2 regions of the Paenarthrobacter sp. NEAU-H11 genome follow, and region 1 is predicted to be linked to the other one. Evidence: predicted binding sites of a transcription regulator. Region 1 holds the regulator's gene; the other holds the start of a gene.

What was found. The regulator LexA, encoded in region 1, represses DNA repair genes until DNA is damaged. The targets are predictions, from matches to a motif close to TCGAACANNTGTTCGA.
Region 2: ACQ3DC_RS18050 (DUF222 domain-containing protein) is a predicted target of LexA. The motif match lies at 1,838-1,853, and genes of this name have one in related genera.

The regions. Positions count from the first base shown of each region.
Region 1 is NZ_JBNZGA010000021.1:27,394-31,806, forward strand. It holds gene hflX (GTPase HflX) at 1-129, shown strand, start outside; gene ACQ3DC_RS19380 (ATP-dependent DNA helicase) at 122-2,179, shown strand; gene lexA (transcriptional repressor LexA) at 2,213-2,947, opposite strand; gene ACQ3DC_RS19390 (LysM peptidoglycan-binding domain-containing protein) at 3,273-3,689, shown strand; gene ACQ3DC_RS19395 (histidinol-phosphate transaminase) at 3,795-4,413, shown strand, end outside.
Region 2 is NZ_JBNZGA010000017.1:88,140-92,552, reverse strand. It holds gene ACQ3DC_RS18060 (PucR family transcriptional regulator) at 1-1,402, opposite strand, end outside; tRNA gene ACQ3DC_RS18055 (tRNA-Ser) at 1,652-1,741, opposite strand; gene ACQ3DC_RS18050 (DUF222 domain-containing protein) at 1,906-3,657, shown strand; gene ACQ3DC_RS18045 (zinc-dependent alcohol dehydrogenase) at 3,831-4,413, shown strand, end outside.

The DNA.
Region 1 (4,413 bases):
ATCAGCAAGCTTCACGACTCCGACGCCGAGATCATCAGCGTCGACCACGTTGAAGCCGGCACCAGGGCCGTCGTGATGGTCCGGGAAGGCTTCGCGGCTGAACTGGAACCCTTCGTCAGCAATGACTGAGGCCGTGGCAGGAGAAGCCACGGAAACGGCCGGCGAGCAGTTCGTGATCGAACTGCTCGACCGGGCCGTGGCGGGCATGGGCGGGCAAAGCCGTGCCGGCCAGCATGAGATGGCCAGGCAGGTGGCCCGCGCCATCGAAACGGGGGACCACCTGCTGGTCCAGGCGGGGACCGGCACCGGCAAGTCCCTGGCCTACCTCATACCCCTCATCGCGCATGCATTGCAGAGCAACAAGCCCGCCCTGGTGTCAACGGCCACCCTGGCCCTCCAGACACAGATTGTGGGCAGGGACCTGCCCCGGCTGCTCAAGGCCATCACCCCCGCCCTGGACAGGCCGGTCAAAGTGGCCCTGGTCAAGGGCCGCTCCAACTACGTTTGCCGGCACAAGCTGGAAGGCGGCTTCCCCAGCGAGGAGCCGGCCGAAGGCCAGCTTTTCAGCCTGGGCGAGGACACCAGCGTCCCGCATTTCGCCGCAGCCGTGGGCGGCCCCTCGTCCCAGCTCGGCAAGGAGGTGGTGCGGCTGCGGGAGTGGGCGGAGAAGACCGCCACCGGCGACCGGGATGAACTGCTGCCGGGCGTCACGGACCGTGCCTGGCGGCAGGTTTCGGTGACGTCCATGGAGTGCCTGGGCTCCCAGAAGTGCCCCATGGCTGCGGAATGCTTCAGCGAACTGGCGCGCCAGGACGCTGCTGAAGCGGATGTTGTGGTCACCAACCATGCGATGCTCGCCGTCAGCGCGTTCGAAGGCCTGGCCGTCCTGCCTGAATATGACGTGGTGGTGGTGGATGAGGCCCATGAACTCCAGGACAGGGTTACCGGGGCGGTCTCCGGCCAGCTCTCGGTGGCCATGGTCCACGCCGCTGCCGCCGGTGCGCGGAAGCACACGGCCATCACCGTTGATGCGTTGAACGCCGCAGCCGCCAACTTGGAGCTTGCCCTGGCAGGCGTGCCGAACGGGCTGCTCCCGAACGGGCTCAATGATGAACAGCTGGACTGCGTGGACCAGCTGCGGGACGCCTGCCGGGCTGCCCTCTCGGATTCAAAGGGGGACAGCAGCGCCACGGCCGACGGCGGCAGGCAGCTCGCGCGGTCGCGGCTGCTGCTCATCCTGGAACTTTGTGAACGGCTCCTGGCAGCCCGGGAGAACCGCGAAGTGGTGTGGTTTTCCCGTGCCAGTTCCTTTGACCCTGCACAGGGATTCTCCCCGCCGGACGAGACCGCTCCTGCGTTGATCAACATCGCGCCGCTGTCCGTTGCCGGGAGGCTGCGCGAAGGACTCTTCGCCGGCCACACGGTGGTGCTGACCTCCGCGACGCTGGCCATCGGTTCCGCGTTTGAACCTGCCGCGGGCGGACTGGGCCTGGTGGGTGACGGCGCCCCGAGCTGGACAGGCGTGGACGTGGGATCACCCTTCGACTACCCAAAGCAGGGCATCCTCTACGTGGCCGGGCACCTGCCGAAGCCCGGCAGGGGTGCTTCCCCGGAAGCACTGGACGAACTGGAAGCCCTGATCCGTGCTTCCGGTGGCGGGGCGCTGTGCTTGTTCTCGTCCCGGCGTGCGGCAGAGGAAGCGGCCGAGGCACTGCGCCCCAAGCTGGGGATGACCGTCCTCTGCCAGGGTGACTCCACCATGACCGGCCTGGTAAAGCAGTTCGCCGACGAGCCCGATACCTGCCTGTTCGGGACCATGTCCCTTTGGCAGGGCGTGGACGTCCCCGGCGGCTCGTGCCGGCTTGTGGTGATAGACCGCATCCCGTTTCCGCGGCCGGACGATCCCCTCATGACGGCGCGCTCACGGGCAGTAGCCCAGGCAGGTGGAAACGGCTTTATGTCGGTTTCGGCCACCCACGCCGCGATCCGGCTCGCCCAGGGGGCAGGCCGGCTGATCCGTTCCACGGGCGACAGGGGAGTGGTGGCCGTGCTTGACTCCCGGCTTGCCACTGAACGCTATGCAGGGTTCCTGCGCGGGGCGCTGCCGCCCTTCTGGTCCACAACAGACCGGAAGACGGCGATTGCCGCCCTGGAGCGGCTGGCCCGGGAAAACGCCTGAGGCCGTCTCGCTGTAGCGGACGGAGTTTCCCTGCTACAGCGAGCGGAGTACCGACACAACCTTGCCCATGATGGTGGCGTGGTCTCCGAGGATGGGCTCGTACTGGGTGTTCTGCGGGAGCAGCCACGTGTGGCCGTCGCGCTGGCGGAATGTCTTGACGGTGGCTTCGTCATCCAGGAGCGCGGCCACGATATCCCCGTTGGCCGCATCCTGCTGGCGGCGGACCACAACCCAGTCGCCATCGCAGATGGCTGCATCCACCATCGAATCCCCGGCTACCCGAAGCATGAACAGTTCCCCCTGGCCCACCAGTTGCCTGGGGAGCGGCATCACGTCCTCCACCAGCTGGTCGGCAAGGATGGGGCCGCCTGCGGCGATCCGGCCCACCAGGGGAACCATCGCCGTGTCCAGGGCGGTGGGCAGTTCGGTGACAGTCGCTGCACCGGGTGAACGGACGGCGGACGCCTGGCTTGCCGGCTTTGCGGCTCCGCCGTCCAGGGTCAGCGGCATCAGGACTTCCATGGCCCGCGGCCGCTTGGGGTCGCGGCGGAGGTAGCCAAGCTTCTCCAGCTGGGAAAGCTGGTGCGTCACGCTCGAAAGGCTCGCCAGTCCCACGGTGTCGCCGATCTCCCGCATGGACGGCGGGTACCCGTTTTCGTTGACCGAGCGCTGGATGGTTTCGAGGATCTTCTTTTGCCGTGGAGTCAGGCCCTTGGCGGTCCTCTTCGGTTGCGCGGTTGCCCTGCCCCCGGCGGCTGCTGCTGCCATATTCGCCAATGCCTTTCGGTTCCGCCGGCCCTCTCCATGGCCATGCCCTGGAAGTTCCCGCCCCTAAATGTCAGACCCTGCTGATCGACTGTCCAGGTGGTTGTTCTTTGGTTCAAAGCTAGGCCAGCCGCATTGCTTTTTCAAACATTTGTTCTAGCGAGTCTCGACAATGTTCGTTGATAGGTGCTAAAACAGAGAAAGCAAAGTTCGAATATATGTTCTACTCATTGCCCTGGTCATTCGAAGACTACGTCGGAAAAGGTCCGGCCGGGGGCGGAGGGGAGGACGTCCGGGCAGCACAGTACGGTCCAGGAGGGCTCAGATCATGTCAGCTACATCTGTTTCGCGGGGTTCACGCCACCAGCTGCTTTCGGTGCAGCAAATCCTGTCCCAGGCGGACAATCGGCAGGCCGGACGGCCTGCGCCTCTTCCGCCCCTTCGCCTGACCCGTCGCGGTCGCATCGTGCTGATCGGCATTCCGCTGGTCCTGCTCGCTGCCCTGCTCCTTTCGCTGGCAGGCTTTTTCAATGCCCCGGCCAAGGCGTCGGAGTCTGCGACGGATCTTGCAACGACGCCCACTGTCACAGTCACGGTCCAGCCTGGCGAGTCACTGTGGGGCATTGCGGCCGGTGTCGCACCGGAGCGTGATCCGCGGGACGTCGTGGCGGACATCGTGCTTCTCAATAACCTCCCGGCCGGCGCGGTCTTCCCCGGCCAGCAATTGTTCGTGCCCGCAAGTTAGGACCCGGCATTTTGCCTCTCCACGGGCGGCAGGGCGCGGCACGCCGGGAGCGAACAGGAAACCGTCACATTTTCCGGTGTCCGGCCCGGGCACTAAACTGTTCAGGTGAATGACCAGCTAGAGCGCCTGAACCGGCTTCCCCTTCGCAGCAACCTCCGCGGGCTTACGCCCTATGGCGCGCCCCAGTTGGACGTTCCAATCCTCCTGAACGTGAATGAAAACACCCACGGGGTTCCGGCTGACGTCAGGGCGGCCATTAGCGCAGCGGTGTCAGAAGCGGCAGCAGGACTCAACAGATACCCGGACCGGGAATTCACCGACCTGCGGAAGGCGTTGGCAGAGTACCTGGGGCACGGGCTGGATGAATCCAACCTTTGGGCGGCCAACGGCTCCAACGAAGTCCTTCAGCAGATACTCCAGGCCTTTGGCGGCCCAGGACGTACAGCGCTCGGATTCCCTCCCACGTACTCCATGTATCCCCTGCTGGCCAGCGGAACGGACACGGAATACATTGTGGGCGAGCGTGCCGGCGATTACGGTCTCAGTGCCGAATCGGCGGCGCGGCAGGTCAAGGAGCTGCAGCCCAACATCGTCTTCCTGTGCTCACCCAACAACCCCACGGGAACCGGCCTCGGGCTGGACGTGGTGGAAGCCGTCTACGAGGCCGGCGAAGAAAGCCAGTCCATTGTCATCGTCGATGAGGCATACCACGAGTTCGCGCATG
Region 2 (4,413 bases), on a different contig from region 1:
CGAAGTACACCCGCAGCGTTTCGGCCAATTCCACGTCCTCAGACAGGAGGGCCGAGAGGCTGCGGTGGCGGAAAGCCGAAGACGCGAAATTCTGTACTGCTTCGCGGAAAAGGATCTCTCCCTCAAAATCGTCCACGGTGGCCACTGACGACGTTGTGGACCTTCCCACGCAGCTCAACAGTGCTTCTGCCATCCGGGTGACCGAGTGGATGGAGAGCAGGTCCGGGGCCACCGGGCCTACGGCCGCAAACGGGGTGATGCCAAGGTGCTTGCGTGCATCCCGGACGATGGACTCTGCAAGGCCCCGGAGTCCCGGTTCCGCCGCTGCAGACTGCAGGCCGGGGACAATCACTGCGGTGTCGCCTTTGAACTGCCCCACGATTGCCGAAGCTTTGTAGGCAGCGGCGTGGATCGAAGCCAGGTTGGCAAGCTCGCCGTGCTTTAGTGCGGCGTCATCGGCTTCCACATCGGAGATCCCGATCAGGATCAGCGCGGCCGGGCGGTCAGCGGAGATCTTTTCGCTGTGCGCGCTGGCTGCTGCCTCCGCGGGGCCTGAAAGGATCCGGGCAATGCGGTCTTCCCGCATGTGCACGGATTGCTGGTTGCGGTAACGGATCAGCTCAGCCGAGGTACGGGCAGCGGAACCCTGCAACACCTGGTCAACGTCCGGGCCGAAGCCGTCGCCGGTCTCCTGGAGCCAGATGTAGCCCATGATCCTGTTACCGGCGAAAAGGGTGATGGCTACGCGTTCGCGCAGTCCGTCCTGGGGCCTCGCAGGTACACGCACGGGGAACCGGGTGCCATGGAGTTCACGGTAGGCTCCAAGGTCCTTGAGCAGCAGCTCGTATTTCCGTGGCCCGCGCCTGGCCAGGATGGAGGCTTTGCGCAGCTCGTCGATGTCGTTGGAAACGGTGGAATACGCCAGAACCTTGTTGGCCGCGTCCTCGATCACCACGTGGCTGGAGGTGAGCCGGGCAGTGGTCTGGGCGATCGCGAACAGGTCTTCTTCCAGCAGCGTCAGGACTTCGCTCTGATAGCTGGGCGGCTGGATCCTGTCTTTCGCGATAGACAGCAGGCGGTCCCAGTCGGCCGCGGGGTCCACCAGGAGCAGGCCGGTACCGGCGTCGCGCAGCAACTCTTCGGCTTCGGACAGCTCCTGCCGGCCTCCCTTGACGGCCACCACCGGCGGCGGGTTCCGCAGCAGCCGGCGCAATGCGGGCAAAGCCGACCGTCCGCGGACTCCAATCAGCAGGACAAACGCCCTGTCGCCGTCGAGCTTTTCATCCTCGGCGTCCATGATCAGGAAACGTTCCACGGCGGAGCCGTCCGCTGGCCGGAGGATGAGGCTTCCAAAGCCCAAGGGGAGATCCGAGAGGATATCGTCCACCGTCACCGCAGTCATGGGTTCCTTCTGGTCGATCTGGCCGGACGGCTCTGTCCGGTCAGCCCATCGTATCCACCGCTGAACACGGAAAATTTGTGAGGAAATCCCAATTCGGCGGGTGCTTTTCGGTTTCTTTTCCAATGTATTTGCTTCACCGGGCTCCAACCCCGTGCCGGGTACCCGACGCAGGACGCCGGAGCGGGAACTGATCCACAAACCAAAAGGGCCCCGCTTCTCTTTCACAAAGAGAAGCGGGGCCCTGCTACTTGGCGGTGACGGTGGGATTTGAACCCACGTTGGCTTTTACACCAAACAACATTTCGAGTGTTGCACCTTCGGCCGCTCGGACACGTCACCAACCTCAATAGGGTACCGGAGCGAGGCGCCCATCCCCAAAACGGGGCCGATCACGCCTGGCCCGTTATGGTCCGGGCAGAGGTGGCCCAAGAAGATTCAAAAACTTTTTCGCAGCGGTGGGCGTAGGGCCTAATAATGTCGGACCCCCTCGCGATGATGGGGGTATGGAATCGAACGCGGCGGTGGTGCAGGGGGAGGAAGCGGTTGACGCTTCTGTTGCTGCGTTTATGGCTGCGCTGGCTGGCGGAGGCCTTGCCGCGGGCGGGCCTGCCGTTTCCGGTGGCCGTGGCGGGGGCGGGGGCGTTGAGGATCCGTTGCAGCGGGTTGCTGATGCGGCGTTGGATGTCCTGGGTGGGGTGGCGCGGTCGGAAGCGAAGTTGGCGGCGGTGAAGGCAGTGGCCGCGGCGGCCCTTGCCGGGGCGACGAAGGCGATGAATCCTCCGCCCGGGTCCCCTCACGAGGCCACGGCGCAGGACCGGAGCCTGGTGGCGGAGGTCGGGTGTGCGCTGGCCATCGGTGACCGGGCCGCCGGTGCTTTGCTAGCCCATGCCTTGACCGCGTCGCTGCCCCGGACCCTGGCCGCCCTGCAGGGCGGGACGATTTCCTGGGCGCATGCCCGGACCATGGTGGACCAGACCGTCGGCCTTGGCCCGTCCGGGGCGGCGGCCCTGGAAGCCCATTTCCTGGACCCGGACGCCCCGGGGGCGGTCCGCGGGTGCCCGGTGGGGGAGATGCCCGCGTACCGGTTCAGGGCCAAGGCGCGGGGGTGGCGGGAGCGGCACCATCCGGAGAGCCTGGCGAAGCGGCACGCCAAGTCCCTGGCGGATAGACGCGTGGAGTACTGGCCGGATAACGACGCGATGGCCTGGGTGGCCGCCTACCTGCCCGCGGACCAGGCATCCGCGGTCTGGAACCGGCTGACCGCCATTTCCCGGGGGATGCAGGGCCCGGACGAGGCCCGCACCCTGACCCAGCTCAGGGCCGACAATTTCGCCGAGGCGCTCTTGGGCGGCGGGAACATCTCCCGGGTTACCGGACACAGCGAGGCAACCAGGGCCGGGCACGGTGAGGCGGGAAGGTCCGGCGGCGGGGAGGTGGCAGGTCCCGGCCCGTCGTCGTCGATTCGGCCGCAGGTGCTGGTCACCGTGCCCGTGTTTTCCCTGATGGGCTTGACGGACGAGCCGGCGGTGCTGGACGGGGCCGGCCCCATCCCCGCCTCGATGGCACGGGACCTCGTCGCCGACGGTGCCAGCTCCTTCTACCGGGTGCTGGTCGACCCGCGGGACGGGGCACCGCTGGAAATCGGCCGCACCAGCTACCGGGTGACCAAAGCCATGCGGAACTGGCTCAGGCTGCGGGACGGCAAATGCCCCTTCCCCGGCTGCAGCAACCCCTCCCTCGACAACGAAGCCGACCACCTCCTCGCCTGGCACAACGGCGGCACCACAGGAGTCTCGAACCTCGGCCAGCCCTGCCCGAAACACCACAAACTCCGCCACACCAGCGGCTGGAAACCCACCCCAGCCACCACAACCGCACCACCCGGCTGGACCTCACCCACCGGCCGCCACTACACAAGCGAACACCAGGACTGGGAACCACCCCACTGGCCGGAACGGGCTGTGCCGGCAGGGCTCCGCGCGCTTGATGACCTTGCGGAGATGTGGCCACCGCCCAACGACCTTTCGGGGGTGTCGCTGCCCAACGACCTTTCGGGGGTGTCGCTGCCTGATGACTTGTCTGATGCTTGGCCTCTAGCAGCCGGCCGGTCGCTCCAGGACCTGTATCCAAAGGAGGAGTTCCCCGAGGACACTTTTGCTGACTGGTTCATGCCTGGGTACCAGCAGCCCAAGGACCCGCTGCCCGAAGATGTTTGGTGGGAGATGGCCTGCCAGGCAAGCGCTGGCGTCACGTAACGAAGCCCTCTCCGCAATCGTGATGGTGAGGCCTGCCCGGACTGTGCCTCCCGACGGGAACCGGACCGTGCCTCCCGATGGGGAGGAAGCGACGGGGAGGATGCGACGGGACAAGGGGACTGCCGCCGGCCAGCTTTCCCGCGCGCACGTTGACGGCTAGATTCATCAGCAAGATGACTAATCAATCCAGTCCAGCGCATCAATCCAGTCGCACGCACGCAACGGCCTACTGGACCACAGCCAGGGAACATGGCGAGCTCCGGCCCGAGGAGCTGCCTGCCCGCGGGTCGGACGAGGCCCTGGTCCGCGCCCTGTACTCCGGCATCAGCAAAGGCACGGAAATGGTGGTCCATGCAGGCGCTGTTCCGCCCCGGGTTGCCGAGGAGATGAGGGCACCCCACCAGGAGGGACACTTCCCCGGGCCGGTGAAGTTCGGGTACCTCTCCGTCGGGGTTGTCGAGGAGGGTCCGGAGGGCTGGGCGGGGCAGCGCGTCTTCTGCCTTAACCCCCACCAGGACCGCTACGTGGTGCCGGTCAGCTCACTGACGAAGATCCCTGATGACGTGCCCTCCCGCCGGGCAGTGCTCACCGGCACGGTGGAGACCGCCGTGAACGCATTGTGGGAGGCGGGTCCGCGGCTGGGAGACCGGATTGCGGTGGTGGGAGCCGGGCTGGTGGGCGGCATGGTTGCCACCCTGCTGAGGACCTTCCCGCTGCAGCGCTTGCAGCTGGTGGACCTGGATCCGGGCCGGAAGC